One region of the Micromonospora sp. NPDC007220 genome, then DNA from elsewhere that is predicted to be linked to it. Evidence: riboswitches for the same ligand, from Rfam matches in the RefSeq annotation. Region 1 holds a riboswitch; the other holds the start of a gene.
What was found. Region 1 has a riboswitch for thiamine pyrophosphate ahead of ABZ573_RS27095 (ECF transporter S component). Riboswitches for the same ligand answer to the same signal wherever they lie in the genome.
Positions count from the first base shown of each region.

Region 2: linked by a shared signal. The riboswitch ahead of thiE (thiamine phosphate synthase) and the one ahead of ABZ573_RS27095 (ECF transporter S component) in region 1 are both predicted to bind thiamine pyrophosphate.

Region 1 covers NZ_JBEYEU010000023.1:77,170-91,771, forward strand. Annotated here, with positions in the region: gene era (GTPase Era) at 1-440, shown strand, start outside; gene ABZ573_RS27045 (acyltransferase) at 616-1,782, shown strand; gene ABZ573_RS27050 (DUF4097 family beta strand repeat-containing protein) at 1,769-2,599, opposite strand; gene recO (DNA repair protein RecO) at 2,700-3,542, shown strand; gene ABZ573_RS27060 (isoprenyl transferase) at 3,551-4,354, shown strand; gene ABZ573_RS27065 (hypothetical protein) at 4,419-4,604, shown strand; gene gndA (NADP-dependent phosphogluconate dehydrogenase) at 4,752-6,194, opposite strand; gene ABZ573_RS27075 (hypothetical protein) at 6,749-6,985, shown strand; gene ABZ573_RS27080 (energy-coupling factor transporter transmembrane component T) at 7,150-7,950, opposite strand; gene ABZ573_RS27085 (hypothetical protein) at 7,947-8,078, opposite strand; gene ABZ573_RS27090 (ABC transporter ATP-binding protein) at 8,075-9,490, opposite strand; gene ABZ573_RS27095 (ECF transporter S component) at 9,627-10,220, opposite strand; TPP riboswitch at 10,294-10,399, opposite strand; gene ABZ573_RS27100 (permease) at 10,600-11,601, shown strand; gene ABZ573_RS27105 (TIGR03943 family protein) at 11,598-12,422, shown strand; gene ABZ573_RS27110 (alpha/beta hydrolase) at 12,479-13,309, shown strand; gene ABZ573_RS27115 (SIS domain-containing protein) at 13,366-14,130, shown strand; gene ABZ573_RS27120 (DUF6328 family protein) at 14,284-14,602, shown strand, end outside.
Region 2 covers NZ_JBEYEU010000004.1:72,455-87,056, forward strand. Annotated here, with positions in the region: gene ABZ573_RS10915 (ATP-binding cassette domain-containing protein) at 1-1,288, shown strand, start outside; gene ABZ573_RS10920 (nucleotidyltransferase domain-containing protein) at 1,285-2,082, shown strand; gene ABZ573_RS10925 (aldo/keto reductase) at 2,220-3,182, shown strand; gene ABZ573_RS10930 (DUF559 domain-containing protein) at 3,622-4,557, opposite strand; TPP riboswitch at 4,650-4,758, shown strand; gene thiE (thiamine phosphate synthase) at 4,753-5,379, shown strand; gene thiO (glycine oxidase ThiO) at 5,373-6,686, shown strand; gene thiS (sulfur carrier protein ThiS) at 6,677-6,877, shown strand; gene ABZ573_RS10950 (thiazole synthase) at 6,882-7,652, shown strand; partial or broken gene ABZ573_RS10955 (thiamine phosphate synthase) at 7,823-8,416, shown strand; gene thiD (bifunctional hydroxymethylpyrimidine kinase/phosphomethylpyrimidine kinase) at 8,758-9,546, shown strand; gene thiC (phosphomethylpyrimidine synthase ThiC) at 9,564-11,156, shown strand; gene ABZ573_RS10970 (hypothetical protein) at 11,270-14,113, opposite strand; gene ABZ573_RS10975 (cupin) at 14,190-14,492, opposite strand; gene ABZ573_RS10980 (LLM class F420-dependent oxidoreductase) at 14,489-14,602, opposite strand, start outside.

The DNA of each region.
Region 1 (14,602 bases):
TGGTGCCGGTCAGCGCGGTCTCCGGGCACCAGGTGGACACCCTGGTCGACGTGATGACCGGCTACCTGCCCGAGTCGCCGCAGCTCTACCCCGACGACATGCTCACCGACGACCCGGAGCAGGTGCTGGTCGCCGAGCTGATCCGGGAGGCCGCCCTGGAGGGCGTCCGCGACGAGCTGCCGCACTCCATCGCGGTGGTCGTCGAGGAGATGGTCCCCGAGGGCCGGCTCATGAAGATCTACGCCGATGTCTACGTCGAGCGCCCCAGCCAGAAGGCGATCGTGATCGGCCACCGGGCGAGCCGGCTCAAGCACGTCGGCACCACCGCCCGCCGGCAGATCGAGGAGCTGCTCGGCACCCGGGTCTACCTCGATCTGCACGTCCGGGTGGCGAAGGACTGGCAGCGGGATCCGAAGCAGCTGCGCAAGCTGGGCTTCTGACGCCAGGGGCCGGGACGCGCCGCGTCCCGGCCCAGAGCCCGTCCGACGCATGATCGGTATCGGTCGGACGTATGGAAGATGTCACCTTCTGGTGGGTTCTCTTCTGTTTGGCGTGCTCGGCCCGGAGGGTAGGGGGTAAGACAGCCCCCGTATCCCCGGACATAGATGCAGGCTGATGCGAAACCGATACCTGGACCTGCTCCGCTTCCTGGCCATCGTTCGAGTCGTCGTCTACCACGTCACCGGTTGGGCCACGCTGACCCTCGTCTTCCCGGCGATGTCGGTGATGTTCGCGCTCGCCGGCTCGCTGATGGCGGCCTCACTGCACCGGTGGGGGCCGGGGGCGGTCGTGCGCCGGCTGCGGCGCCTGCTGCCGTCGCTGTGGGTGCTCGCCGCCGTCTTCGTGCCGGCCATGCTGCTCACCGGGTTGCCGCTGAGCCCGAAGGTGCTGCTCTGGCTCTTCCCCATCGCCGACCCGCCGGCCAACGGCTGGGGCGCGATCGCGCTCAGCGTGATCTGGTACCTGCGCGACTACCTCTGGTTCGTGCTCGCCTCGCCGGTGGCCCTCTGGCTGTTCCGGCGCGCCCCGGTGCCCACCCTGATCGCCCCGTACGCCCTGCTCGCGGCGGCCGAACTGGGCCTGCTCCCGGCGCTGCCGGTGGCGCTGCACCAGTTCGGGCTCTACTTCGGGGCCTGGCTGCTCGGTTTCGCCCACCAGGCCGGCATGCTGCGCCGCCTCGCCAACCGGGTGCTGGTCCCGGTCGCGCTGGCCCTCGCCGCCGCCGGGGCCGCCTGGATCGTCACCCACCCCGGACCGCGCGGGTACGACCTGAACGACAACCCCCTGGGCAACGCCCTCTGGTCGGCGGCCTTCGTCCTCGTGCTGCTCGGTCGGGGTCCGGCGAGCGCACCCTGGGTGGACCGCAGCGCCGCGTTCGGCCGGGTGGTGACCATGTTCAACCGGCGGGCGCTCACCGTCTACCTGTGGCACATGCCGTTCGTGGTGGCGCTCACCCCGCTGGTCGACGTGGTGGGCTGGTCGCACCAGGACCCGCTCGGCCTGGCGATCCGGGTGGCGCTGGTCTTCGCGCTGGTCGCGGCGGTGACCGCCCTCGTCGGCTGGGTGGAGGACGTGGCCGCCCGCAGGCCGCCGGAGCTGGTCCCGGGCCGGGCCCGCCCCGGCCCGGCCACCGTCGACGCGGCCGCCGACGGCAGGACCGGCGGACCGGCCACCCGGCACGGGGTCGACGGCAGGGCCGGTGGACCGGTCAGCGGGCGGGCGGTGGTGCCGGCGCCCCGGGCCGCGCGGGAGCCGGAGACCGTCGAGATCAACGCTGGGTGACCCTGATGTCGCCGCTGCCGGTGGAGAGGTCGAGCACCAGCGTGGCGGACGGGTCGTCGGTGACGCCCAGTTCGGCGTCGCCGCCGTCGGTGTTGGAGCGGACCCGGTAGCGGCCCGCCGGCACGACCAGATCGACGCTCCCGCTGGAGGCGTGCACCCGCGCCGAGGCGGGCGTCGTCAGGTCGACGGCGATGTCCCCCGAGCCCGTCTCCGCGTCCACCCCGCCGCCGAGGCGGTGCCCGGTGATGTCGCCCGACGAGGTACGCAGCGTGACCGCGGCGGCGACCTCGTCGACCTCGACGTTGCCGGAGCCGGTCTGGGCGCGTACGGGCCCGCCGGCGCCGGCCACCTGGATGTTGCCGGAGCCGGTCTCCGCGCGTACGGGGCCGCTGGAGGCGGTCACCCGGATGTTGCCCGAGCCGAGCCGCATCTCCACCGGGCCCACCCTGCTCAGGTCGACGTCACCGGAGCCGGTCTCGCCCTTCACGCTCACCCCGTCCGGGGCGGTGACCTCGTAGGAGATGCTGCACCGGGAACCGCAGTCGGTGTCCAGCACCAGCTCGCCGCCCTTGATCTCGTACGTCGCGTCGGGCTGACCGCCCTGGTAGCGCACCACCCGCTTGATCCGCACCTCGTCCTGCGCGCCGATGGCGCGGACGGTCACGTCGCCGGCCCCCGGGAGCACCCGGATGCTGCTGATCCGGACCGCCTCGGTGTTGTCGTAGTCGAGCCGGCGGAAGGACAGGTTGTCGCACCCGGCGGCGACGATCAGGGTGGTGGCCGCAGCGAGCGCGGCGGCGGTGCGGTGCAGAGCCATGCGAGCACGCTACGAGGCGTGACGGCCCCCGCGCATCGGGGTTCCGCGCGCGGACACCCCGAGCTGACCCTGATTCCGCACCCCGAGAGAGAATGGTCCGATGGCCGGGTACCGCCGACAGCTCTACCGCGACGACGCGGTGGTCCTGCGTGCGCAGAAGCTCGGCGAGTCCGACCGGATCATCACCCTGCTCACCCGCCGGCACGGCCGGCTCCGCGCGGTGGCCCGGGGGATCCGCCGCACCACCAGCAAGTTCGGGGCCCGGCTGGAGCCGTTCGGTCACGTCGACCTCCAGCTCGCCGGCGACCCGAAGGGCAACCTGGGCAGCTCGCTGCACACGGTCAGCCAGGTCGAGGGCATCGACCTCTACGGCAAGCGGTTCCTCGGCGACTATCCCCGCTACACGGCGGCCAACGCGATCGCCGAGACCGCCGAGCGGCTCACCCCCGTCGAACGGGAGCCCTCGCTGCGGCTGTTCCAGCTCACCCTGGGCGCGCTGCGGGCGCTCGCCGAGGGCAGCCACGCCACCACCCTGGTGCTCGACGCGTACCTGCTGCGGGGCATGACGCTCGCCGGCTGGGCGCCGGCGCTGACCGCCTGCGCCGTCTGCGGCACGCCGGGGCGGCACCGGGCGTTCTCCGTACCGGCGGGTGGCGCGGTCTGCCCGGACTGCCGGCCGCCCGGCGCGGCCCATCCCGCCCCGGCCACCATCGACCTGATGTCCGCGCTGACCAGCGGCGACTGGCGGGTCGCCGACGCCACCGAGACCGGCGTACGCCGGGAGTGCAGCGGGCTGGTCGCGGCACACCTGCAGTGGCACCTGGAGCGCGCGCTACGCTCGCTGCCGCTGGTCGACCGGGGCGCCCCGGGGGCCGGTCCGGTCCCGCCGTCGCCTGGCGCCGGGTCCGGTGCGGACGGCGTGAACAGGGGGAGAACTGAGTGATCCGATCGATGAGGGCCGGCCGTCGCGAGCCGGTGCCGCCGACTCCGCACCCGTCGGGCGCCCGGCCGCCGGCGCTGCCCGCCGACGCGGTGCCGAAGCACGTCGCCGTGGTGATGGACGGCAACGGCCGGTGGGCCAAGGATCGCGGGCTGCCCCGCACCAAGGGCCACGAGGCGGGGGAGTTCTCCCTCTTCGACACGGTCGAGGGCGCCATCGAGCTGGGCATCCCCTACCTGTCGGCGTACGCCTTCTCCACCGAGAACTGGCGGCGCTCGCCGGACGAGGTCCGGTTCCTGATGGGCTTCAACCGCGACGTCATCCGCCGCCGCCGTGACCAGCTGGTCGACCTGGGGGTGCGGGTGGTCTGGTCCGGCCGGGCCGGCCGGCTCTGGAAGAGCGTCATCTCCGAGTTGCAGACGGCGGAGGAGATGTCCCGGGGCAACTCGACGCTGACCCTCCAGTTCTGCGTCAACTACGGCGGTCAGGCCGAGATCGCCGATGCCGCCGCCGCCATCGCCCGCGACGTGGCGGCGGGCCGGCTGGACCCCGGGAAGGTCAACGAGAAGACCGTCGCGAAGTACCTCTACCACCCGGAGATCCCCGAGGTGGACCTGTTCCTGCGTCCCTCCGGCGAGGAGCGGATCTCGAACTTCCTGCTCTGGCAGACCGCGTACGCCGAGCTGATCTTCCTCGACACGCTCTGGCCCGACTTCGACCGCCGCCACCTCTGGTACGCCTGCGAGCTGTACGCGCAGCGGGACCGTCGCTTCGGCGGCGCGCTGCCCAACCCGGTCGCCCCGCCGCCCGCCTGAGGCTTACCGCCCGGTCGTACGGGGTACCACGGTGGTCAGCAGCCACCGACGGAGGTGAACCCACATGATCCAGAAGCGTATTGCCCAGTGGGCGATGATGGCCGTCGCCGTGCCGTTGGCGGCGGCGGGCGCGCGCCGGCTCAGCCACACGCTGGAGGCCCGCCGCGGCCCGACCGGGGTGAGCCGCCTGCTCACCAAGGGCGCCGACATGCTCCGCCCCCAGAAGGCGAAGCGCCGCCGCTTCTTCTGACCCAACCCAGCCGTGACCTGACCCCACCCCCGACCCGTTCGTCGATCATGCAGTCGTGGTGCCCCGCGAAAGCCCCACACCGGGGCGTTCCGACCATCAGAAGTGCATGATCGGCTCGCGGGTCGGGGGTTTGGGTTTGGGTGGGGGTCAGGTTTTGGTTTCGGTGCGGTCGGTGGGCCAGCGGGTGTGGAAGGTGCCCTCGCGGTCCACGCGCTGGTAGGTGTGCGCCCCGAAGTTGTCCCGCAGCGCCTGGATCAGGGCGGCCGGCAGCCGCTGGGCGCGCAGCGCGTCGAAGTACGCCAGCGACGAGGCGAACGCCGGGGCCGGCACGCCCGCCCGCGCCGCGTCGGCCACCACCCGCCGCCAGCTCGGCACGCCGTCGTTCACGGTGTCCGCGAACCACGGCGCCACCAGCAGCGTCGGCAGGTCGGGCCGCTCGTCGTACGCCTGGCGGATGCGGTCGAGGAAACGGGCCCGGATGATGCAGCCGCCCCGCCAGATCGTCGCGGTGCCGCCCAGGTCGATGCCCCAGTCGTACTCGCGGGAGCCGGCGCGGATGTGGTCGAAGCCCTGCGCGTACGCGACGATCTTCGAGGCGAGCAGGGCGCGGCGCACGTCCTCGACGAAGCCGTCGGGGTCCTCGACCCGCCAGGTCGCGCCCGCGTCCGGGAACGCCTGCCGGGCCGCCTTGCGCTGGTCGGCGTGCCCGGAGAGCGAGCGGGCGAAGGTCGCCTCGGCGATGCCGGTGATGGGGATGCCCAGGTCGAGCGCGCTCTGCACCGTCCAGCGGCCGGTGCCCTTCTGCTCGGCGCGGTCCAGCACGACGTCCACGAACGCCCGCCCGGTGGCCGCGTCGGTGTGCGCCAGCACGTCGGCGGTGATCTCGATCAGGAAGGACTCCAGCTCGCCGGAGTTCCAGCCACGGAAGATCTCCGCGATCTCCGCCGGCTGCGCGCCCAGTCCGGCCCGCAGCAGGTCGTACGCCTCCGCGATGAGCTGCATGTCGGCGTACTCGATGCCGTTGTGCACCATCTTGACGAAGTGCCCGGCCCCGTCCGGCCCGATGTGCCGGCAGCACGGCACCCCGTCCACCTGGGCGGCGATCCGCTCGAAGATCGGCCCGAGCGTGCGGTACGACTCCGCGGATCCGCCCGGCATGATGCTCGGGCCGCGCAGGGCGCCCTCCTCGCCACCGGAGACGCCGGTGCCGACGAAGTGCAGGCCGTGGGCCCGTAGCGCCTCCTCCCGCCGGCGGGTGTCGGCGAAGTGCGCGTTGCCGCAGTCCACGACGATGTCGCCCGCGTCGAGCAGCGGGACCAGTTCGTCGACCACGGCGTCGGTGGGGCCGCCCGCCTTGACCATCACGATGACCGCCCGGGGCCGCTCCAGCGACGCGACGAAGTCGGCCATCGACTCGGCGGGGAGGAACGTCCCCTCGTCCCCGTGCTCCGCGACGAGGTCGCGGGTGCGCTCCGGCGACCGGTTGTGCACCGCCACGGCGAAACCGTTGCGGGCCAGGTTGCGGGCCAGGTTCCGGCCCATCACCGCCAGCCCGGTCACGCCGATCCGTGCCGTCGCCCGCCCGGCCATCCGTCCACCCTCCGCCGTCGACAACCGCCGGTGCGACCGTATCGCCTGCGGGGCGGCCCGGAGAGCGTGTCGGGCACCCCGTCACCGCCACGTGGCTGTCGTCCTGAAGGGCGCGGGGGCCGGCCGGATCCTGCGCCGGGCGGCCTCCGCGGGGCCCGGCCGGCCGGCTGCGGACCCCGCCGGGCGGCCTCGTGGGACGCGAGCGGCCGGCCGGCCGCGGATCCCGCCGGGCGGCCTCCGCGGGGCCCTACTGACCGGCTGCGGATCCCCGCCGGTAATTCGGGTGCGCGCGACCGGTCGGGCGGCTAGCGTGTGGGCATGCGCAACTGACGCCCCACTTCCGAGCCGACCCGCCGCCGCATCGCCGCGGGTCCGCGTGCTCCCGGGCGTCCGCATTCCGCACCTGCCGTCGAACGGCGGTGCTCCTCGTGGCCGATCCCGGGCAGCTGTCCCGATCCCGCCCGACCGTCGCGCGACGGTCGCCGAACGAGGCGGGCCCCGGTCACCGGACGTCGTTCCGGTGCGGCAGGGCCCGCAGACCGAGGAGGCACCGGATGCCCGCCAGGCGCAACCCGAAGAAGTCCCGTACCACCGTCCCCACGCCGTCCGTCGCGGACCTGACGCCCGTCAACCTCGACGAGGTGGCGGTCGCGCCGGTCGTGCCGGCGCTGCCGGTCGACCGACCGACGGCGCCGAAGGCCGGTCCGCCGGTCTCCGGCGCCGGCCGCTCCGGCCCGCTGCGCGGCCAGAAGGCCGGGCAGGCCCGCCGGTACGCCTTCCGGCGCAGCTGACGGTGCCGGCCGGGTGGAGCGTCGTCACCGGCGACTCCACCCGGCCCGCCCGCGCCCGACCACCCGGGCATGCGCCTCCGCCCGGCCCGCTCGCCGGACGACCAGCCCGCTGCGCGCCCGGTCGGCGCCTCCACCCGGGCCCGCCCGCCGATCAACGGGCGGCGTCAGCCGATCAGCGGGCGGAAGGTGCCGAGCAGCACGCTGACGGTCAGCGCGGCCCCGGCGAGCACCGCCGCGCCGGCGATCAGCAGGCCGTCGGCGGCGACGAAGCGCTGTCGCCGGGCGACGGTGCGCGGGACCCCGGCGTCGAAGCCCCGGGCGTCCATCGCCACGGCCAGCCGGGTGCCCCGGCGGATCGCCCCGACGAGCAGCGCGAAGGCCGTCGACACGAACAGCCGAAGTTTCGCCAGCGGGTTGCGGCCGGCCTCGACCCCCCGGGCGCGACGCGCCATGGAGATCATCTGCCACTCCTGCCCCAGCAGCGGCACGAGCCGGAACGCGGCCAGCGCCCCGATGGCGAACCGGGCCGGTGCCTTCGCGTTCTGGATCAGCGCGTCCGCCAGGTCGGTCGGGTCGGTGGTGGCGAAGACGATCACGCCGGGCAGCGCCACCGCGAACATGCGCAGCACCAGGCCGAGCGCGGTGAGCAGCACCCCGGAGGTGACCACCACCGGGCCGGCCTCGACCAGGACCCGGCCGGAGCGCTCGGCGGCGAAGAGCACCAGCGTCACCACCACGCCGACCGCGCCGACGAGCAGCGGCCAGGCCCGCCGCGCCAACACCCGGAAACGGACCCCGAACAGCGGCAGCAGGGCCAACTCGACGGCGATCGCGATGGCCGGGGCCACCGGGTCCAGGGTGGCGATCAGGATGAACGAGAACACCAGCGCCGCGGCGAGCTTGGCCACCGGGTTGCGCCGGGCCAGCAACGCCTTCGGCGCGGCGACCGGCTCGAAACTGATCACGCCCGCCCCAGGGTGCGGCGGCGATCCGGGTGGGTGACCGGTGCGGCGTTCGGGCTGGTCACGCCCGCCCCCAGGGCGGGGCGACGGTCCGGGTGGGTGACCGGTGCGGCGGTTCGGTCGCTGGTCACGGGCGCTCCAGGGTGAGGCGGCGATCTGCCAGGGCGGCGACGAACTCCGGGTCGTGGGTGACGGCGACCAGGCCGTGCCCGGCGTCGCGCAGCTCGGCGAAGAGGTCCACCAGCTCCAGCCAGGTCCGCCGGTCCTGGCCGAAGGTCGGTTCGTCGCAGACGAGCAGGCGGGGCGCGGTGGCCAGGGCGGTCGCCACGCTCAGCCGCCGCGCCTCCCCGCCGGAGAGGGTGTACGGGTTGGCGGCGGCGAGTTTCGTCAACCGCAGCCGGGACAGCAGGGTGTCGACGGTGGTCCGGACCGCCGTCTCGGGCTGGCCGGTGCGGCGCGGGCCGAGCGCCAGCTCGTCGAAGACGGTGTTGGTGACGAACTGGTGCTCCGGGTCCTGGAAGACCGAGCCGATCCGGCGGGCCAGTGCCGGGGCGCGCCAGCGGTGCGGGGGCGTGCGGGCGTCGCCTCCGGCCAGTGCCGTCGTCGCCGCGATCCGGCCGGCCCCGGGCTTGAGCAGCCCGCCGAGCAGCAGGGCGAGGGTCGACTTGCCGGCCCCGTTGGGCCCGACGACGGCGAGCGCCTCGCCGGCGCGTACCGCCAGGTCGACGGGGGCCAGCCGGGGCGGCAGGCCGAGCCGGTCGGCGGTGAGCAACACGTCGCCGGGCGGCGCGGTCGCGTGGCGGGGTGGTACCGGGCGGCCGGGCACCCAGACGCCCTCGTCGGCGAGCGCGTCGCCGTGCGTACCGAAGACGGCCTCGGGCGTGCCGTCGGCGCGGACGCCGCCGCCGGGTTCGAGCACGACCACCCGGTCGACCAGGGGCAACGACTCGGCGACGCGGTGTTCGACCAGGATCAGCGTGGTGTCGGCGTCGAGCGCGCCGGCCACCGCCGCCCGGATCAGCGCCGCGCCGGTCGGGTCGAGGTTGGCGGTCGGCTCGTCGAGCAGCAGCAGGCCGGGGCGCAGGGCCAGCACCCCGGCCAGGGCGAGCCGCTGCTGCTCGCCGCCGGAGAGCGCGGCCGTGTGGCGGTCCCGGGGGTACGGGAAACCGACCCGAGCCAGCGCCTCGTCGACGCGGGGCCAGATCTCCCCGGCGGGGGTGCCGCGGTTCTCCAACCCGAACGCCACGTCGTCGCCGCTGCGGGCCATCACGAGCTGGGTCTGCGGGTCCTGGAAGACGATGCCGACCCGCTCCCGGCCCTTGCGAGGGTCGAGCCCGTCGATCTCGACGGTGCCCTCCTGCTCGCCCGAGTCCTCGGGCAGCAGCCCGGCCAGCGCGGCGAGCAGCGTGCTCTTGCCGGCCCCGGAGGGCCCCAGCAGCAGCACCCGCTCGCCAACCTCGACGCGCAGGTCCACCCCGCGTACGGCCCAGGCCCGCCGTCCGGCATGCCGCCACCCGAACCCCCGCAACGTCACCGCCCCCACGCCGCCCCCTTCCTTCCTGCCCGCCCGCGGGCGTTGATCATGAGGTTGTTGTCGTTCGGCACGGCGTGTCGTGGCAACAACTTCATGATCAACGCGCCGGGTCGTGGGGGTGAGGTGGGTGGGGAGAGGGGGTGGGTCAGATTGGGGTGCGGTCTCGGGCGGCGGGGAAGCGGTCGAGGGCGCCCGTGGTGGCCAGGGCGCGGGTCAGGGCCCAGCCGCCGGCACCCGCGACGATCGTGGCGCTGACGATGGTGAGCAGGGCGTACGGGATGCGGTAGCTGCCCAGGGCGTACTCGCTGTTCCAGACGAAGAAGTCGAACAGGGCCGCGCCGAGGCCGGTCAGCGCGCCCGCGATCAGCGCGGTGGGCAGCCGGAACGAGCGGTACCGGAACGCGGCGAAGGCCAACTCGGCGCCGAGCCCCTGGATCAGGCCCTGGACGATGGTGACGCCGCCCCACTCCGAGCCGAGCAGCGCGGAGACCGTCGCCGCCACCGCCTCGCAGAAGAGCGCCGCGCCGGGCTTGCGGATCACCAGACCGCCGAGGACGGCCGGGACCAGCCACACGCCGTACATGATCGCCTGGCTGGCGGGGAAGAACGCGAACGCCGGGTCGACGGCCCGCCACAGCAGGCCCCAGGCCCAGAAGATGACGCCGAAGGCCACCGCGATCACGGCCGCGACGACGACATCGACGGTACGCCACCGGGTGGCGGTGTTGTTGTCTCGCATGATTGCTCCCAGTCCCTAACGAGAACCAGGAGAAGACGCACGCCGCGCCCGGAACGTGCCGGACGTCGACGCGGCTGGAGGTCGACCGAACTCCCTGCGCTGGCATTACCCAGATCAGGTTCGAGGGTCTGCGGGCGGTGCCCGCACTCTCAGCGCTGTGCGCTCCCCTGTCGGATGTGAAGTTGTGGCCCGACGCTAACACCTTTGAAGATCATCGGGCAAAGTGATCTTTCCGCAGCTCACCAGCGCAGTCGATCGACGGCGTCGATTCCGGCCCGGTACTCTCGGGCGGCCACTGGGAATCCGGCAGAGGGACACGTACGTGACATCCGAGGCTGACCGCCGCGCGCCGGACGGGTCGCACCCGGGCGCGGTGGGCGTGGCCGCCCCGGGCGTACGCGAGGAGAAGCCGGCGGCGCCCCGCGGCCCGGACCGGCGGGTCGGGTCGGTGGAGGTCCTCGCCGGCCTGCTGATCCTGCTGGTCGTCTTCCGCGAGCCGCTCGCCCGGGCCCTCTCCGCGCCCCGCTTGCAGACCTGGACCACCGTCTTCGTCTCGGTCATGGTGCAGGCGGTGCCGTTCCTGGTCTTCGGGGTGCTGCTCTCCGCGGTGATCGCCGTCTTCGTGCCCCGGTCGTTCTGGGCCCGGGCGCTGCCGCGTCACCCCGCGCTCGCGGTGCCGGTGGCCAGCGCGGCCGGCGTGGTGCTGCCCGGCTGCGAGTGCGGGGCGGTGCCGATCGCCGGGTCGCTGATCCGGCGCGGGGTCACCCCGGCCGCCGCGTTGGCGTTCCTGCTCGCCGCCCCGGCGATCAACCCGATCGTGCTGACCGCCACCGCCGTGGCCTTCCCCGACGACCCGGCGATGGTCCTCGGCCGGGCCGTCGCGAGCCTGCTCGTGGCGATGGTCATGGGCTGGCTGTGGCTGCGCCTCGGCCGGGCCGACTGGATCCGGCTGCCGCGCCGGCCGGAGCTGGACGGCGGCCCGCGCGGGCGGGCGTTCTGGGGGGCGGTCCGGCACGACGTCACGCACGCCGGCGGGTTCCTGGTGATCGGCGCGGCGGCCGCCGCCACGATCAACGTCGTGGTGCCGGAGCGCTGGTTGCAGACCCTCGCCGACGAGCCGGTGCTGTCGGTGCTCGCGCTGGCCGCGCTCGCCGTGCTGCTCTCCCTCTGCTCCGAGGCGGACGCCTTCGTCGCCGCCTCGCTGTCGCAGTTCTCGCTGACCTCCCGACTGGTCTTCCTGGTGGTGGGGCCGATGGTCGACCTCAAGCTCATCTCGATGCAGGCCGGAGTCTTCGGCCGGCGGTTCGCGCTGCGGTTCGCCCCGACCACCTTCGCGGTGGCCGTCGCGGTGGCCGCCGTGACCGGGGCGGTGCTGCTGTGAACCGGCAGGCGCAGGCCGTCGTCCTGCTGCTGCTCGGCGGCGCGGTGGTCCGGGCCAGCCTCACCGACCTGCACCTGCGCTACGTCAAGGAGGGGCTGCGGCCCTTCCTGATCGCCGCCGGCCTGCTGCTGGTGGCCGCCGCGGTCATGACCCTCTTCTACGAGCTGCGCCCGCTCCTGCGGCGCACGCCCGCCGGCCACCACGACGGCCCGGCCGGTGGGTGGCGGCCCCGGCGCACACCCGGCCCCGAGGCTCACGGCGACGGCTACGACGGGCACGACGGCTACGACGGGCACGGCGGTGACGACGGGCACGGCCACCACGAGCCGCGGGTCGGCTGGCTGCTGATCCTGCCCGTGCTGGGCCTGCTGCTGGTCGCCCCGCCGGCCCTGGGCTCGTACGCGGCCGGTCAGGCCGGCACCGCCGTCACCACCCGGCAGCAGCCGTCCGACTATCCGCCGCTGCCCGCCGGCGACCCGGTGCGGGTGACCGTGCTCGACTACGCCTCCCGGGCCCTGTTCGACCGGGGCACCTCGATCGGCGAGCGCCGGGTCCAGCTGACCGGCTTCGTCACCACCGGCCCCGACGGCCGGCCGCTGCTGGCCCGGATGGTGCTCTCCTGCTGCGCCGCCGACGGGCGGCCGGTCAAGCTGGGCCTGACCGGCGCGGCCCCCGACGGGCTCGCCGACGACACCTGGATCGAGGTGACGGGTCGCTACAGCGACCGCATCGCCCGCGACCCGGTCAACGACGCCGAGATTCCCTACCTGGACGTGGAGTCCTGGCGGCAGGTGCCCGTCCCCCGGCAACAGTACGAGTGACAGGTGGGCCCGGCAGTCCCGGGCGGCCAGGTGCGGCGCTGGGTAGGCTCACGATCATGCGGATCGAGGCCCGGGGGTTCACGTTCGACGTCCGTGTCGGCGGACCGGAGGGCGGCACGCCCGTCCTGCTGCTGCACGGCTTCCCCCAGCACGGCGGGGAGTTCGACGACGTGGTGCCCGCGCTGCACGCCGCGGGCCTGCGCACGTACGCGCCGGACCAGCGCGGCTACTCGCCGGGCGCGCGGCCCGAGGCGGTCGAGGCGTACCGGCTGCCGGAACTGGTCGCCGACGCGGTGGGCGTACTCGACGCGTTGGGCGTCGACGCGGCGCACCTGGTGGGGCACGACTGGGGCGCGGTCGTCGCCTGGGCCGTCGCGGCCCACCATCCCGAGCGGGTCCGCACGCTGACCGCGGTCTCCGTGCCGCACCCCGCCGCCATGGCGTGGGCGCTGGCCGAGGACGCGGGGCAGAAGGCGCGCTCGGCGTACATGACGGTGTTCCGCAAGCCGGGCACGGCGGAGAAGGCGCTGCTGGTGCTGGGCGCGACCGGGCTGCGCCGGATGCTGCACGGGGTCGGCGACGACGCGCGGGTGGCCGCGTACGCGGACCCGATGCGCGAGCCGGGCGCGCTGACCGCCGCCCTGAACTGGTACCGCGCGATGTCCCGCCGGGACCTGGCCGCCACCGGGCCGGTGGCGGTGCCGACCACGTACGTGTGGAGCGGTCGCGACATCGCGATCGGCCGGACCGCCGCCGAGGCGTGCGCCGAGCACGTGACCGCCGACTACCGCTTCGTCGAGCTGCCCCGGGTGAGCCACTGGATCCCCGACGAGGCGCCCGCCGCGCTGGCCGAGGCGATCCTGGCCCGGGTGCACGACCCGGTCTGACCTTCCCCGCGACACCGGCCGGCGGAGGCCGGGCCCACCCCTGACGGAGGTACGACATGGACCGAGCAGACACGACGGTGAAGGCCGAGGACTTCCTGGCCGTGGTGACCGACACGATGCACCGGGTCGCCGAGAGCCAGCGCGAGGCGGTGGGGCGGGCCGCCGACCTGATCGCCGAGGCGGTACGCGCCGTCGGCGTGGTCCACGCGTTCGGCACCGGCCACTCCGAGGCGCTGGCCATGGAGATCGCCGGGCGGGCCGGCGGGCTGGTCCCGACGAACCGCATCGCCCTGCGGGACCTGGTGCTGCGCGGCGGCGCCCCGGCCGACGTGCTCGGGCCGCTGCTGGAGCGCGACCCGTCGGTGGCGCACCGCCTCTACGAGTTGGCTCCCGTCAGCCCCCGGGACGTCTTCGTGCTCGCCTCCAACTCCGGCGTGAACGGCGCCATGGTGGAGTTCGCGTCGCTGGTCAGGGAGAAGGGCCACGGGCTGGTCGCGATCACCTCGGCGCAGCACTCCGGGCAGATGACCTCGCGCCACCCGTCGGGACGCAAGCTCGCCGACTTCGCCGACGTGGTGCTCGACAACGGCGCCCCGTACGGCGACGCGACGCTGCCACTGCCCGGCGGAGGTGCGGTCGGCGCGGTCTCGTCGATCACCGCGGCGCTACTGGCGCAGCAGATCACGGTCGAGGTGGTGGCGCGGCTGCTGGCGGCGGGGGAGCGGCCCCCGGTCTACCTGTCGGCCAACATCGCCGGGGGCGACGAGCACAACAACGCCCTCGAGGCCCGGTACGCGGGCCGGATCCGCCGCGGCTCCTGACGGGTTGTCGCTACGGTCGGCCGCATCATGGTCGATACGGAATCGGGGCGTCAGACAGTGACGTGAGTCGGTTTCGCGCGTCGACGGGTGGGGCATCAGCGATGCTGCCGCCGGCCGCCCCCGCCGGCAGTACCGTCTGACCGGAGGTAGCGCGTGTCCAAGGAAACCGAGAAGCAGCGCTGGCAGCGCAACTTCGCCGACCTGCTCCAGGAGCTTCGGGTCGCCCAGACCGGCGTGCAGATCCTCTTCGCGTTCCTGCTCACCCTGCCGTTCAGCAACGGCTTCACCCGTACGAGTGGCTTCCAGAAGGATGTCTACATCGTCGCGTTGCTGGCCGCGGCCGCGGCCACCGCGATGATCATCTCTCCGGTGGCGTTCCACCGCGCGCTGTTCCGGCAGGGCCGCAAGCCGGAGCTGGTCCGGTTCGCCCACCGGATGGCCAGCGGCGGGCTCGCCTTCATGCTGATCTCGA
Region 2 (14,602 bases), on a different contig from region 1:
CGCGCTCGCGGCCTGGGGCGAGGTCGGCGGGTACGACGCCGAGGTGCTCTTCGACACGGTCGCCACCATCGTGCTCGGTCTGCCCTGGGAGAGCGCCCGGGAACGACCCGTCCGGACCCTCTCCGGCGGCCAGCAGAAGCGCTTCGCCCTCGAACTGCTGCTGCGCGGCCCCGACGAGGTGCTGCTCCTCGACGAGCCGGACAACTTCCTCGACGTGCCCGGCAAACGGTGGCTGGAAGGGCGGCTGCGGGAGTCGACCAAGTCGGTGCTCTACGTCTCGCACGACCGGGAACTGCTCGCCCAGACCGCCGACCGGGTGGTCGCCGTGGAGGGCGGCAGCGCCTGGGTGCACCCGGGTGGCTTCGCGAGCTGGCATTCCGCCCGGCTGGCCCGGCACGCCCGCCTCGACGAGCTGCGCAGGCGGTGGGACGAGGAACACCAGAAGCTGCGCGAGCTGATGCTGATGTACAAGCAGAAGGCCGCGTACAACGACGGGCTGGCGTCGCGCTACCAGGCCGCGCAGACCCGGTTGCGCAAGTTCGAGGAGGCCGGGCCGCCGCCCGTACCGCCGAAGGACCAGGACATCCGGATGCAGCTCACCGGCGGGCGGACCGGCAAGCGCGCGGTGATCTGCGACCAGCTGGAGCTCGACGGCCTGACCTTCCCGTTCGACCTGGAGATCTGGTACGGCGACCGGGTCGCGGTGCTCGGCGCCAACGGCACGGGCAAGTCGCACTTCCTGCGGCTGCTCGCCCGGGGCGGCACCGACCCCGACCCGGCCAACGGGCCGGTCGACGGCGCCGCCGCGCTCGCGCCGGTGGTGCACGACGGGGTGGCCCGGCTCGGCGCGCGTGTGCGCCCCGGGCACTTCTCGCAGACCCACGACCGGCCGGAACTGATGACGAAGACCCTCGTCGAGATCCTCTGGCGGGGCGACGAGCACCGGACCGGCATGGACCGGCACGCCGCGATGGCGGCGCTGAGCCGGTACGAGCTGGCGGGGCAGGGCGACCAGCGCTTCGGCACGCTCTCCGGCGGTCAGCAGGCGCGCTTCCTGGTGCTGCTGCTGGAGCTCTCCGGCGCGACGCTGCTGCTGCTCGACGAGCCCACCGACAACCTCGACCTGGCCTCGGCGGAGGCGCTGGAGGCCGGGCTGACCGCGTTCGAGGGGACCGTGGTGGCGGTGACCCACGACCGCTGGTTCACCCGCACCTTCGACCGGTTCGTGCTCTTCCGGGGCGACAACGAGGTGGTGGAGACACCGGAGCCGGTCTGGGACGTGGCGTGATCCCCACCGACCTGGCCGACCGCCTCTGCGCCGTCGACGGGGTCGTCGCCGTCGCGCTCGGCGGCAGCCGGGCCCGGGGCGAGCACCGGCCCGACTCCGACTGGGACCTCGGCCTCTACTACCGGGGCGAGCTGGACGTGCCGGGGCTGCGCGCCGTCGCCGCCTCGGTGGCCGACGAGGCGGTCGAGCTGACCCCGCCCGGTGGGTGGGGCCCCTGGGTCGACGGTGGCGGATGGCTGCGGGTCGGCGGGGCGGCCGTCGACTGGATCTACCGCGACCTCGACCGGGTGCACCGGATCTGGGCCGACTGCCGGGCCGGCCGCTACGAGGTCGGCGTGCAGGCCGGGCATCCGCTCGGCTTCTACTCACCCGCCTACGCCGGCGAGGTGGCGTACTGCCGGGTGCTCGGCGACCCGACCGGTGAGCTGACCGCGCTGCGGGAGGAGACGCTCGCGTACCCGCCCGCCCTGGCCGACGCGCTGACCGCCGGCGGCTGGGAGGCCCGCTTCCTGATCGGCGGCGCGGCCAAGGCCGCCGTGGCCGGCGACAGCGGGTACGTGGCCGGCTGCCTGTTCCGGGTGGTCGGCGTACTCGCCCAGGTGCTGCACGCCCGGGCCGGGCGGTGGCTGGTCAACGAGAAGGGCATGATCGCCTCCGCCGGGCGGCTGCCGGGCGTGCCGCCCGACTTCACCGGGCGGGCGCAGGCGCTGCTGGGCGGGGTCGGGCACACGCCGGACGAGCTGGCCGGCACGCTCGCCGCCGCGCGCCGGCTCGTCGCCGACGTGCTCGACTGACGGTCCACGGTCCACGAGACGTAGGGCGGCTTCGCGGCCCGTGCGCGGCGTCGCCGGCTGCGTGGTGGGCTTCGCAGCCTGTGCGTCCGTGGTGGGGCTTTGTGGTCTGCGGCGTACGCCGGGCTGGCGGGCATAGGGTGGATCACGTGACTGAGATGACCTACCGCCGGTTGGGCGACTCCGGGCTCGTGGTGTCCGTGGTCGGCATCGGCTGCAACAACTTCGGCCGCAAGCTCGACCTCGACGGCACCCGGGCGGTGGTCGACGCCGCGCTCGACGCCGGGATCAACTTTTTCGACACCGCCGACATCTACGGAGAGCCGCAGGGCGGCTCCGAGGAACTGCTGGGCCAGGCGCTCAAGGGCCGGCGCGACGACGTGGTGGTGGCCACCAAGTTCGGCATGGACATGAACGGGATGAACGGCCCCGACTTCGGCGCCCGGGGCGCCCGCCGCTACATCGCCCGGGCGGTGGAGGCGTCGCTGCGCCGGCTCGGCACCGACCACATCGACCTCTACCAGATGCACGAACCCGACCCGGGCACCCCGATCGACGAGACGCTCGCCGCGCTCGACGACCTCGTCCGCGCCGGCAAGGTCCGCTACCTGGGCAACTCCAACTTCGCCGGCTGGCAGATCGCCGACGCCGACTGGGTGGCCTCGTCGAACGGCCGATCCCGGTTCATCAGCGCACAGAACCACTACAGCCTGCTGGAGCGCGGCGCCGAGGCCGAGGTGGTGCCGGCGTGCGAGCGCTTCGGCCTCGGGCTGCTGCCGTTCTTCCCGCTCGCCAACGGGCTGCTCACCGGCAAGTACAAGCGCAACGAGGCCCCGCCGGCCGGCAGCCGCCTCGCCGGTGGCGGCCGGTACGCCCAGCGGCTCGCTGCCGCCGACTGGGACACCATCGAGGCGATCGAGGCGTACGCCGCCGAGCGCGGGCTGTCGATGCTCCAGGTGGCCATCGGCGGGCTGGCCGCCCAGCCGGCGGTGACCTCGGTGATCGCCGGCGCCACCACGCCCGAGCAGGTACGCGCCAACGCGGCGGCGGGCACCTGGCAGCCCACCGACGAGGACCTCGAAGCCCTGCGCGCGACTTTCTGAGCCACGTCGACGCCGTCCGGGCGCCGCAGCACTGCGGCACCGGGGGCGGTGCGGCACCGGTGGCGGTGCGCTACCCGTCGCCCGGCGACCGTTGGCTGTGGGGTCTGTGGGTGGCTGAGTGGAACGTCACGGGTGTCACCGGGCCTCGGAGACACCCGCCATGTTCCACCGGTGCCGGTGCCGGTGCCGGTGCCGGTGCCGATGCCCGGGAGCGGGGGACACACCCCTACCGCACCCGTCGGTGGAACGTCATGGGTGTCAAGGGGCGGCGGAGGCACCCATGGTGTTCCACCGGGCCGGCCGGCCACCGGGTAGGGCGGCCGGCCACCCGGCTACTCGGCCGGCCACCCCGGCCTACCTACCGGCTACCGGGGTGGCCGGCCACCGGGGGTGGCCGGTTGCCGGGGTGGCTGGTTGGCCGTGGTTTGGCGGCGAGGGGTCAGGCGGAGGGGTGGCGCTCGCGGAGGGCCTGGCTCACCAGGGCGACGGTGCGGGTGGGGTGTCGGAGCACGTCGTCGGCGGTGAAGCGAAGGACGATCCAGCCGGCCGCGCGCAGGGCGTTCAGTCGGGCGACGTCCTGGCGGAAGTGGGCGCGCTCGCGGTGGTGGTCGCCGTCGTACTCGACCGCGACGCGCAGGGTCGGCCACGCCAGGTCCACCCGGCCGACGAAGCGCCCGTCGGCGTTACGAACGTCGTGCTGGGCGATCGCGGGTGGCAACCCCGCGTCGAGCAGGAGCAGCCGTAGGCGGGTCTCCATCGGGGACTCGGCCAGCGGCTCCGCTAGCGCCAGGATTTTCCGCAGCAGGGGCAGGCCGGGCCAGCCGGGCCGTGCGTCGGCGTACGCGCGTAGTGCGGCGAGTTGCACCACCCGGCGGTGCAGCAGCGCGTCAACGGCGACCAGGGCCTCGTCCCGAGGGGCCTGGCGGCCCAGGTCGAAGGCGGTGCGCAGGGGAGTGGTGACGGGCAGCCCGCCGAGGCGGGTGCGATCGGAATCCGGCACCACCGACCGGTTCACCCGAAGACGGGGGTGGGCGCGCATCCGCGCGGCGCGTGGCAGCAGCACGGTGACGGGCGCGTCCCGGCGAAGCAGGTCGACGCCCCACAGGTACGCGGCGCTGCGGCCGGCGATCGCCCCGCCGACCGGCAGCGACAGTGCGACCGCGTCGCACCACATCCGGTGGTCGTCCGCCCGATAGCCGTCACGGTGCACGTGGACGTCGGGCAGGAGGCGCTGCCAGGACGGCCCGCGCAGCATCGTCCGGGTCAGGAGGCCGTCGGCGATCGCGGCGCTGGCCCGGAACGGCAGGAAGGCCAGGCGGGGTGGTACCCGGGCGGCGGAGGGCATCCGGACGGCATCGCGTGACGGGACGGTCACGCGCCGCCCCGTCCCTCGGGTTCGGGCTGTCGATGTGAAATCCGCGTCCTGACCTTGGCGGATCCGGCGATCCGTCGTACGGTGACACCCGCAAGTGACCCACGGGAGCCCGGTGGACCGGGCTGAGAGGGGGGCTGTCAGCCCCCGACCGTCGAACCTGATCCGGGTAATGCCGGCGCAGGGAGGAGTGTTGCCGTGCCGTCCCTCGGGCGACTGCATCTGATCACCGACACCCGACCCGGGCGGGACCCGCTCACCGTGCTGCGGGCCGCCCTCGCGGTGGCCCGCGCGGAACTGGTCGTGCAGGTCCGCGTCGAGGACGACGCCACCGACCGGGAGGCGTACGACCTGACCCGTCGGGTGGTCGCGCTCTGTGCCCCGTACGACGTCACCTGCCTGGTGAACGACCGGCTGCACGTGGCGCTGGCGGCCGGTGCCGCCGGTGGGCACGTCGGCGCGGACGACCTGCCGGTCGGGGCGGCCCGCGGGGTGCTCGGCGCGACCGCCGTGCTCGGCGCCACCGCCCGCGAGCCGGGGACGGCCGCCGAGGCGGTCGCCGCCGGGGCCAGCTACCTGGGCGTGGGCCCCTGCCACGCCACGGGCACCAAGACGGGGCTGCCGGCGCCGATCGGCCCGGCCGGGGTACGCGCCGTCGCCGACGCCGTAGACGTGCCGGTCGTCGCGATCGGCGGCGTGACCGCCGCGCGGGTGCCCGCGCTGCTGGCCGCCGGGGCGTACGGGGTGGCGGTGGTGGGGGCCCTCTCCGGGGCGGCGGATCCGGGTCGGGCGACGGCGGAGCTGCTGGGAGCGCTGGGGTGCTGAACCGACCGGACGTCGCCGTGGTGGGGGCGGGACCGGTCGGGCTGGCGATCGCCTGGCGCTGCGCGCAGCGCGGACTGCGGGTCGTCGTGCACGATCCCGCCCCGGGCTCCGGCGCGTCCCACGTCGCCGCCGGGATGCTCGCCCCGGTCGCCGAGGCGTACTTCGGCGAGCACGAGCTGACCGGGCTGCTGACCGCCTCCGCCGCCCGCTGGCCGGCGTTCGCCGCCGAGCTGACCGCCGCCGCCGGCGTGGACGTCGGCTACCGGACCGAGGGCACGCTGATGGTCGGGCTGACCGCCGACGACCTGGCCGAGGCGCGGCGGCTGTGGGCGTACCAGCAGGGGATCGGGCTGCCGGTGACGCCGCTGCGCCCCACGGCGCTGCGGGACCGCGAGCCGGCGCTGGCACCCCGGGTGCGCGGCGGCGCGCTCGCCGAAACCGACCACCAGGTCGACCCGCGCCGGCTCGTGCCCGCGCTGCGCACGGCCGCCGAGCGGGCCGGCGCCACGCTGGTGCCCGCCGCCGTGCGCTCCCTGTCCGACGTGGACGCCGCGGTCACCGTGGTCGCGGCCGGCTGCGGCGCGGCGGCCCTGACAGGGCTGCCCGTGCGGCCGGTGAAGGGGCAGGTGGTCCGGCTCCACGCGCCCGGCGGCGGCGCGCCGGGCTTCCGGCACGTCATCCGGGGGTACGCCGACGGCGAGCACGTCTACCTCGTGCCCCGCGCCGACGGGGAGGTGGTGGTGGGCGCGACCGTCGAGGAGCGCTCCGACACCGACGTGTCCGCCGGGGCGGTGCTGCGCCTGCTCCGCGCCGCCGTCGACCTGCTGCCCGAGCTGGCCGAGTACGACCTGGTGGAGACACTCGCCGGCCGGCGCCCCGGCACCCCCGACAACGCCCCGATCCTCGGCCCGCTGCCCGGCCGGCCCGACGTGGTCGCCGCCACCGGACACCACCGGCACGGCATCGTGCTCACCCCGGTCACCGCCGACCTGATCGCCGAGCTGGTCGTCACGGGTGCGGCGGACCCACTGCTCGCCCCCTTCACCCCGGCCCGGTTCCCGCCGCCGGTGGCCGGTGTGCCGCCGGCAGCAGGGCTCCGCGACCCGCAGCAGCGGCCCGGGCAGCCGGCGCCGGGGTCCGGCGCGACGCGGGCGGCCGGGTCGGGGCCGGTGGTGGGCGCGACGCCGGCGACCGGTGCGGTGCCGGTGGCCGGGGCGATGCGGGCGTCCGGCGGGGAACCGGGCGTCATGGCCGCCGATGGTCGGTCCGGCCCCCTGTCGACCGAGGAGGAGCACACGTGGAACTGACGGTGAACGGTGCCGGGCGCAGCCTGCCCGGCGGCTCGACCGTGGCGGACCTGGTCCGCGTGGTCACCGACCAGCAGCGCGGCCTCGCCGTCGCGGTCAACGGGGAGGTGGTGCCGCGTACGGGCTGGCCGGCGACCGTGCTGCGCGACGGCGACCGCGTCGAGGTGCTCAGCGCCGCCCAGGGCGGGTGACGCGGTGAGCTTCGACCTGGGCGGCGTGAGCTTCACGTCCCGGCTGATCCTCGGCACCGGCGGCGCGGCCAACCTGCGCGTGCTGGAGGACGCCATCCGTGCCTCCGGCACCGAACTGGTCACCCTGGCCCTGCGCCGCGTCGACACCGCCCCCGGCACGGCCGGCGGGCTGCTGGACCTGCTCGACCGCTGCGGCGTACGGCTGCTGCCGAACACCGCCGGCTGCTACACGGCGGGCGAGGCGGTCAAGGTGGCGCACCTGGCCCGGGAGGCGTTCGGCACGGACTGGGTGAAGCTGGAGGTGATCGGCGACGAGCGCACGCTGCTGCCCGACGGGGTGGAGCTGCTGCGCGCCGCCGAGGAACTCGTCGACGACGGGTTCGTCGTGCTGCCGTACACGTCGGACGACCCGATCCTGGCCCGGCGGCTGGCCGACGTCGGCTGCGCGGCGGTGATGCCGGCGGGCGCGCCGATCGGCTCCGGCCTGGGTGTGTCGAACCCGCACCACATCCGGCTGATCCGGCAGAGCGTCGACGTGCCGGTGATCCTGGACGCCGGCATCGGCACCGCCTCGGACGCCGCGTTGGCCATGGAGCTGGGCTGCGACGCGGTGCTGCTCGCCAGCGCGGTCACCCGCGCCGCCGACCCGGTGGCGATGGCCACCGCGATGCGGTACGCGGTCGAGGCGGGCCGGCTCGCGTACGGGGCGGGCCGGATCGGCCGGCGCTTCCACGCGCTCGCCTCCACCCCGGACGAGGGACGGCCGGACCTGTGACCCGCCCCGCCCCCGGCCCCGGTTGCGCTTCGCCCCCGGCCGCCGCGCCGGCTCCGGGCGCTGTTTCGGCACCCCCGGCTGTCGTTTCGGCGCTGGCTCCGGCCGTCGCGCCAGCTTCGGCTTTGGATCTTGGTAGGGAAGAGCCCCTGGAGGGGCCCGAACCTACCAAGATCTCGGGCGGGCCGGCCGGCGTCCTGCTGCTGACCGACCGGCGGCAGGCTCGGCGGCCGTTGGCCGAGGTCGTGGCGGGGGCGGTGGCCGGGGGAGTGCGCTGGGTGGTGCTGCGGGAGAAGGACCTCCCGCGGGCCGAGCGCGCCGCCCTCGCCGCCGAGCTGCGCGCGATCCTCGCCGAGGCGGGCGGCACCCTGATCGTCGCCGGCCCCGACCCGCTCGACGGCGACGCGGTGCACCTGCCGTCGGCAGGGCCGTACCCGCCGCCGAGCCTCGGCCTGGTGGGCCGTTCCTGCCACGACCGGGCGGAGCTGGCGCGCCTGACCACCGAGGACTACGCGACCCTTTCGCCCGTCTACCCGACCAGCACCAAGCCCGGCTACGGCCCACCCCTGCGCCCGGACGGGCTCGGCACGCTGATCCGGCACAGCCCCGTGCCGGTCCTGGCGCTCGGCGGAGTGCAGAGCCCGGACCAGGTGGCCGCCTGCGTCGAAGCGGGAGCCGTCGGCGTGGCGGTGCTCGGCGCGATCATGCGCGCCGACGACCCCGAGGCGGCAGCCGCCACCCTCACGGCAGCCACCGACGCGGCGAGCCGGACCCGGCACGACAGCCCAGATCCTTCCGACGCGGCGGACCAGACCCGGCACGACAGCACAGATCCTCTCGATGGGGCGAGCCGGACCCGGCGCGGCAGCTCGGATCCTGCTGGGACGACGCGCAGCCGGCGGGGCCGCACGGAGGTCTCCGGGACGGGGCTGAGGCCGACCGTGCCCACGGAGGGATCAAGCCTGACCGCCCGGAGTGGGCACGGTCGGCCGCAGCCCTCAACCGCAACTACCGGGCAGCCCGCAGCCGTCACCACCCCGCAGCCCTCAAGCGCGACGATCGCGCAGGCCCGGCGCGAGATCCCGTACGCCATCACGGAAGAGGAACGATGACCCCGACGACCGTGCTCACCATCGCCGGCTCCGACTCCGGCGCAGGTGCCGGCATCCAGGCCGACCTGAAGGTCTTCGCGGCCCTCGGCGCGTACGGCACCAGCGTGCTCACCGCGGTCACCGCGCAGAACACGAGGGGCGTCGACGCCGTGCTGCCGCTGCCGCCGCGCACCGTCACCGAGCAGCTCGACAGCGTGCTCGCCGACTTCACCGTCCGCGCCGTCAAGACGGGGGTGCTCGGCACTCCGGCGGTCGCCGACGCGGTGGCGGACGCCGCCAGGGACGGCCGGCTGCCGCACCTCGTCGTCGATCCGGTGCTCGTCGCCACCAGCGGGCACCGGCTGGGCGTGGTCGCCGCCGTGGAGCGGCTGTTGCCGTACGCGCAGGTGGCGACGCCGAACTGCGCGGAGGCCGCGGCCATCACCGGACGCCCGGTGACCACGGTCGAGGAGATGGCGGCCGCCGCCGAGGCGCTCGCGGCCGGCGGCCCGGCGCACGTGGTGGTGACCGGCGGCGACGTGGACGCCGACGGTGAGGCGGTCGACGTGCTGCACGGCGGCGGCGTCACGACCCTGCTCCGCGCGCCGCGGGTCGACACCCGGCACAACCACGGCACCGGGTGCTCGTTCTCGGCGGCGATCACGGTGCGGCTGGCGCTCGGCGACGAGGTGCCGACGGCGGTCGCCGCCGCCAAGGAGTACGTCCTCCGCGCGCTGACCGGCGCGCGGCACTGGGAGCTGGGCGCGGGACGCGGCCCGCTGGACCACTTCGGCTGGTCCGCTTGACCACCAGGGAGGCTGTCATGCAGGCACGTCGCAAGGTGTACGTGGAGGGGTCCCGGCCGGACGTGCGGGTGCCGTTCGCCGAGGTGGAACTGACCGGTGACAACCCGCCGCTGCGGCTCTACGACACCTCCGGCCCCGGCTCCGATCCGGAGGTGGGGCTGCCGCCGCTGCGTGCGGGGTGGATCGCCGAGCGCGGCGACGTCGCACCGGTGCGGGGCGCGGGCACCCCGCTCGCGGGCGCGGACGGCCGCCGCCCCACCCAGCTCGCGTACGCGCGGGCCGGCGTGGTGACGCCGGAAATGGAGTTCGTGGCAGTGCGGGAGGGGATGGCGCCGGAGTTCGTCCGGGACGAGATCGCCGCCGGACGGGCCGTGCTGCCGCTCAACGTCAACCACCCCGAGTGCGAGCCGGCCATCATCGGCAAGGCGTTCCTGGTGAAGGTGAACGCCAACATCGGCACCTCGGCGGTCTCCTCGTCGGTCGCCGAGGAGGTGGAGAAGCTGACCTGGGCCACCCGGTGGGGCGCGGACACCGTCATGGACCTGTCGACGGGGAAGCGGATCCACGAGACCCGCGAGGCGATCGTGCGGAACTCGCCGGTGCCGATCGGCACCGTGCCGATCTACCAGGCGCTGGAGAAGGTCGGCGGCGACCCGGTGAAGCTGAGCTGGGAGGTGTTCCGGGAGACCGTCATCGAGCAGGCCGAGCAGGGCGTCGACTACATGACGGTGCACGCCGGGGTGCTGCTGCCGTACGTGCCGCTGGCGGTGGACCGGGTGACCGGGATCGTGTCGCGGGGCGGCTCGATCATGGCGGCCTGGTGCCTGGCGCACCACGAGGAGAACTTCCTCTACACGAACTTCGCCGAGCTGTGTTCGCTGCTCGCGCGCTACGACGTGACGTTCTCGCTCGGCGACGGGCTGCGCCCCGGCTCGATCGCGGACGCCAACGACGAGGCGCAGTTCGCCGAGCTGCGCACCCTGGGCGAGCTGACGAAGGTCGCCTGGGAGCACGACGTGCAGGTGATGATCGAGGGCCCCGGCCACGTGCCGATGCACAAGATCAAGGAGAACGTGGACCTTCAGCAGGAGTGGTGCCACGAGGCGCCGTTCTACACCCTCGGCCCGCTGACCACCGACATCGCCCCCGCGTACGACCACATCACGTCGGCGATCGGCGCGGCGATGATTGGCATGTTCGGCACCGCGATGCTCTGCTACGTGACCCCGAAGGAGCACCTGGGGCTGCCGGACCGCGACGACGTGAAGGCCGGCGTGATCGCGTACAAGATCGCGGCCCACGCGGCCGACCTGGCCAAGGGGCACCCGGGCGCGCAGGCGTGGGACGACGCGCTGTCCAGGGCGCGGTTCGAGTTCCGCTGGGAAGACCAGTTCAACCTGTCGCTGGACCCGGAGACCGCGCGCTCGTACCACGACGCGACCCTGCCGGCGGAGCCGGCGAAGACCGCCCACTTCTGCTCGATGTGCGGCCCGAAGTTCTGCTCCATGAAGATCACCCAGGAGCTGAAGGAGTACGCGGCGCGCGGCATGCAGGACAAGTCGGAGGAGTTCCTCTCCTCCGGCGGCCGGGTCTACCTGCCGCTCGCCTGAGCGGCGCGACCGGGCGTCCGGCGACGACACCCGTCCCCGCCGACGTCCGGGAGAAAGGGCGGCGCCGCCCCGGCTCCGGTCACCCCGGGCGGGGCTGGCGTCGCCCGGTCGGGTCAGTCGCGGTGGTGGCGGCCGGTGGAGCGCAACGACCGCCGGCCGCTCTCCTGCTCGGGTTCGTTGTCCGGGACCGGCTTGCTGAGGCCGGCGACCCAGTCCACGTACTCCTCGTCCTGCGCCGGCAGCGGCTCGGACTCCCGGTCGCCCGGGGCGTCCTCGGCCCGGGGCCGGTTGCGGCGGAACAGACCCAGCCGGCCCCGGCCCCGCCCGGTGGGCTGCTCGGCCTCGGCGGGCGACGGGGAGCCGGGCGCGGGCGCCTCCGCCCGGGCGGTGGGGATGCCGTTCTCCGGCGCGGCGTCGACGGGCGCCGGGACGGGACCGCCCCGTCGTGCGGTGGTGAGCGCCTCCCAGTTCGCGGCCCGGGCCAGGTCGGGCATCGGGGCCCGGTGGCGGGGCCGGGGTGCCGGGTCGGGCGCGGGTTCCGTGGCCGGCTGTGCGGCCTCGGCCGTGCCGTCGGCCTGGGGCCGGGGCGAGACGGGCCAGGCCGGGGTGGGCGGGGGAGCGGTGCCGGCGTCCGGCCCGACGGCCCGGCCGGGAGCCGCCTCGCCGTCCGCCGCGAAGAGCGGCACCGCGTGGTGGCCGCTGTCGTCCGGCCGCGGTACGCCGGAACCCGCAACGGCCGTGCTGCCGGGCGCGGCGTCGGCCGCAGCGGCACCGAACTCGGGACCGGTCGTGCTGCTGGGCTTGGCGTCGGTCGCGCTGCCGGACCTGGCCTCGGTCGTGTTGCCGGACTCGTACCCGGTCGTGGTGCCGGACTCGTACCCGATGGTGGTGCCGGGCTCGGACCCGGTCGTGTCGTCGAGCGCGGGGCCGGTCGCGGTGTCGGGTCCGGTGCTGGCCGGGGCACCGAGCTGGGGGCTGGTCGTCGTGCCGGGTGCGGTCGTGCTGGGCGTGGTGTCGGGCGCGGCGGAGGCGTCTGTGGACGGCGACGACATCGCCGCGCCGGGCTCGGCGGCCCCGGTCTCGGGGGCGCCCGTGACGACGGGTACCGGGCCCGCACCCTCCGGTGCCGCCGGGGCGGCGGGCTGGCGCGTCGAGCGGGGCTTACGGGTGCGGCGGGGCTTGGGCGCGTTCGGGACGACCCGCTGGTCGGCGACTGCCTCTGCCGGCTGTCCTGCGGGTGCCGGTCTTTCGGCCGGCTGTGTTGGTCCCTCTGCCGGCTGGCCTGCGGGAGTCGCTGCGCTGGCCGGCTGTCCGTCGGGCGCCGCCGCCCCGACCGGCTGTGCCGCAGTCGTCGCCCCTCCGGTCGACCGTGCGGCGGCCGTCACCTCCCCGGCGGGCTGCGCGTCGGGGGCCGTCTTCCCGGCTGGCGGCGCCTCGTCGGCGACCGGCACCGCCGGGACGGTCGGGGTGGCCGGGCCGGTCGGTGCCAGCGGCGCGACCGGAGCAGCCGGTGCAGCCGGGACAGTCGGTGCGACCGGTGCCACCGGTGCCACCGGTGCGGCCGGTGCGGCCGGTGCCGCCGGTGCGGCCGGTGCGGCCGGTGCCGCCGGTGCGGCCGGTGCGACCGGTGCCACCGGTGCGACCGGTGCGGCCGCGAAGGGTGGGGCCGGGGCACCCGGTGCGGACGACGTGCCCGGGGCGCGCTCGTCGGTGCTGTCCTGGGTGCGGGTGGGCTCCGGTTCGCGGCCCCGGTCGACTGTGGGCGGGTTGCCGGGAGTCGAAGCCGGCGGTTCGGCCGTCCACGCGGGAACCGCGCCCGCCCGGACGTTGGCGGCGGGAGCCGGGACTGTTCCTCCATCGGCGGGCCAGTCCCAGTGCGGGGGCACGGCCCGGGGTGCCGGGCCGTCGCCGGTGGCGGCGGTGACCGCGCCGGAGCCCGTACCGCCGCTGGCCTGGTCGGCGACGACCAGGGTGGCGCCGGCCAGGTCGACCGTCTCCGGCTCGTCGCTCCCGCCGGTGGGCGCCGGGGTCTGCGGCAGGGCCGGACCGGTTGGCAGGGGCCGGAGGATGTCGGTCGGCTCGATGGCCCCGGTGGGGGCGGTGCGCGTGACGAGCGGCCAGCGCAGCAGCGCGGCCGCGGCCGACCCGAGCGCGCCGAGGGCCACCGCGAGCAGCGCCGCGTAGTACGGCGTGAGTTGGTAGCGGTCGGCGGTGTCGCCCGGACCGGCGGTCAGGTAGGCGAACGCGACAAGCGCCGGTCCCGCCACCCCCGTCGCGCCGCTGACCAGCGGCGGGTGGCCCCGCCACCGGGCCAGTCCGCCGGTCGCCGCGCCGGCCAGCAGGGCCACCAGCGGCAGGACCACCAGGGCCAGCCCCTGCACCGCGCCGGCGTCGAGGGACGCCGGCTCCAGCACCCCCAGTCGTACGGTGCCCAGCGGGCCGGTCGAGACCAGCGACGGGGCCACCGAGACCAGGGCCAGCAGCCAGAGCGCGCCCGCGATCGCCGCCACGTTCCATCCCACCGGCGGCTGGAGCAGGACGGCGACGGCGGCACCCGCGCCCACCAGCGCACCGAGGACCGCGCAGATGCCGACGGCCCAGACCGGGTCCATCGAGACGAGTTCGGCCGCCCGGGCCGGCTGCATGCAGAGCGGCGCGACGACGGTGGCGCCCAGCGCGGCGGCGCCGGCGACGGCGAGCAGGCGCCCGGTGCCGGCCAGCCCGCCGTCCCGGCGGGCCAGGCGCTCGGTGAGCACCGCGCCCACCACGGCGGCGTTCGCCGCGAACCAGCCCGCCCAGACGAGCTGGGCCGGCCACTGGTTGATGGTGGCGCCGGTGAAGGTGCCGGAGAGCCGGACGATGCCGAAGCCGAAGGCGATGCCGAGCTGACCGGCCCCGGCCAGCAGGCTCACCCCGAGCGCGGTGAGCAGCAGTCTGCCCCAGGTCCGAAAGGCCATGTCCGGCACGTTACGCACCTGTTGACCAGGCCGCCACCGGCGCGCCGCGAGCGGGGGGCGACCCGCCGGCCGGCGGTTACTTCAGTTCGACCAGCCGGGCCAGGTACGTCGTGTCGCCCACGTTGGTCAGCATGTGCACGGCGCCCGGATCCCGGTAGACCACCCCGCCGGTCGGCTCGTCGGCGTCGATGAGGGTGCCGTCGATCGTCTGTACGACGTTCTTCGCGCCCTGGATCGCCACCACGAGGTACGGGTGGTCGTGCCGGTGCAGCGGCTGCCGCTCGCCCGGCTCCAGCCGGATGTGCCAGACGCGGACGCGGTCGTTCTCGTACACGATCTCCTGGCCCACCGGGCCGAGTTCGAGGTGTGCGTCGGTCATCGGGTTCCGTCCAGTCGGGGGAGCACCTCGGCGGCGATGAGCTCCAGGTGGTCGAGGTCGGCGAAGTCGATCAGGCGCAGGTGCACCCGGGTGGCGCCGACGGCGGCGAA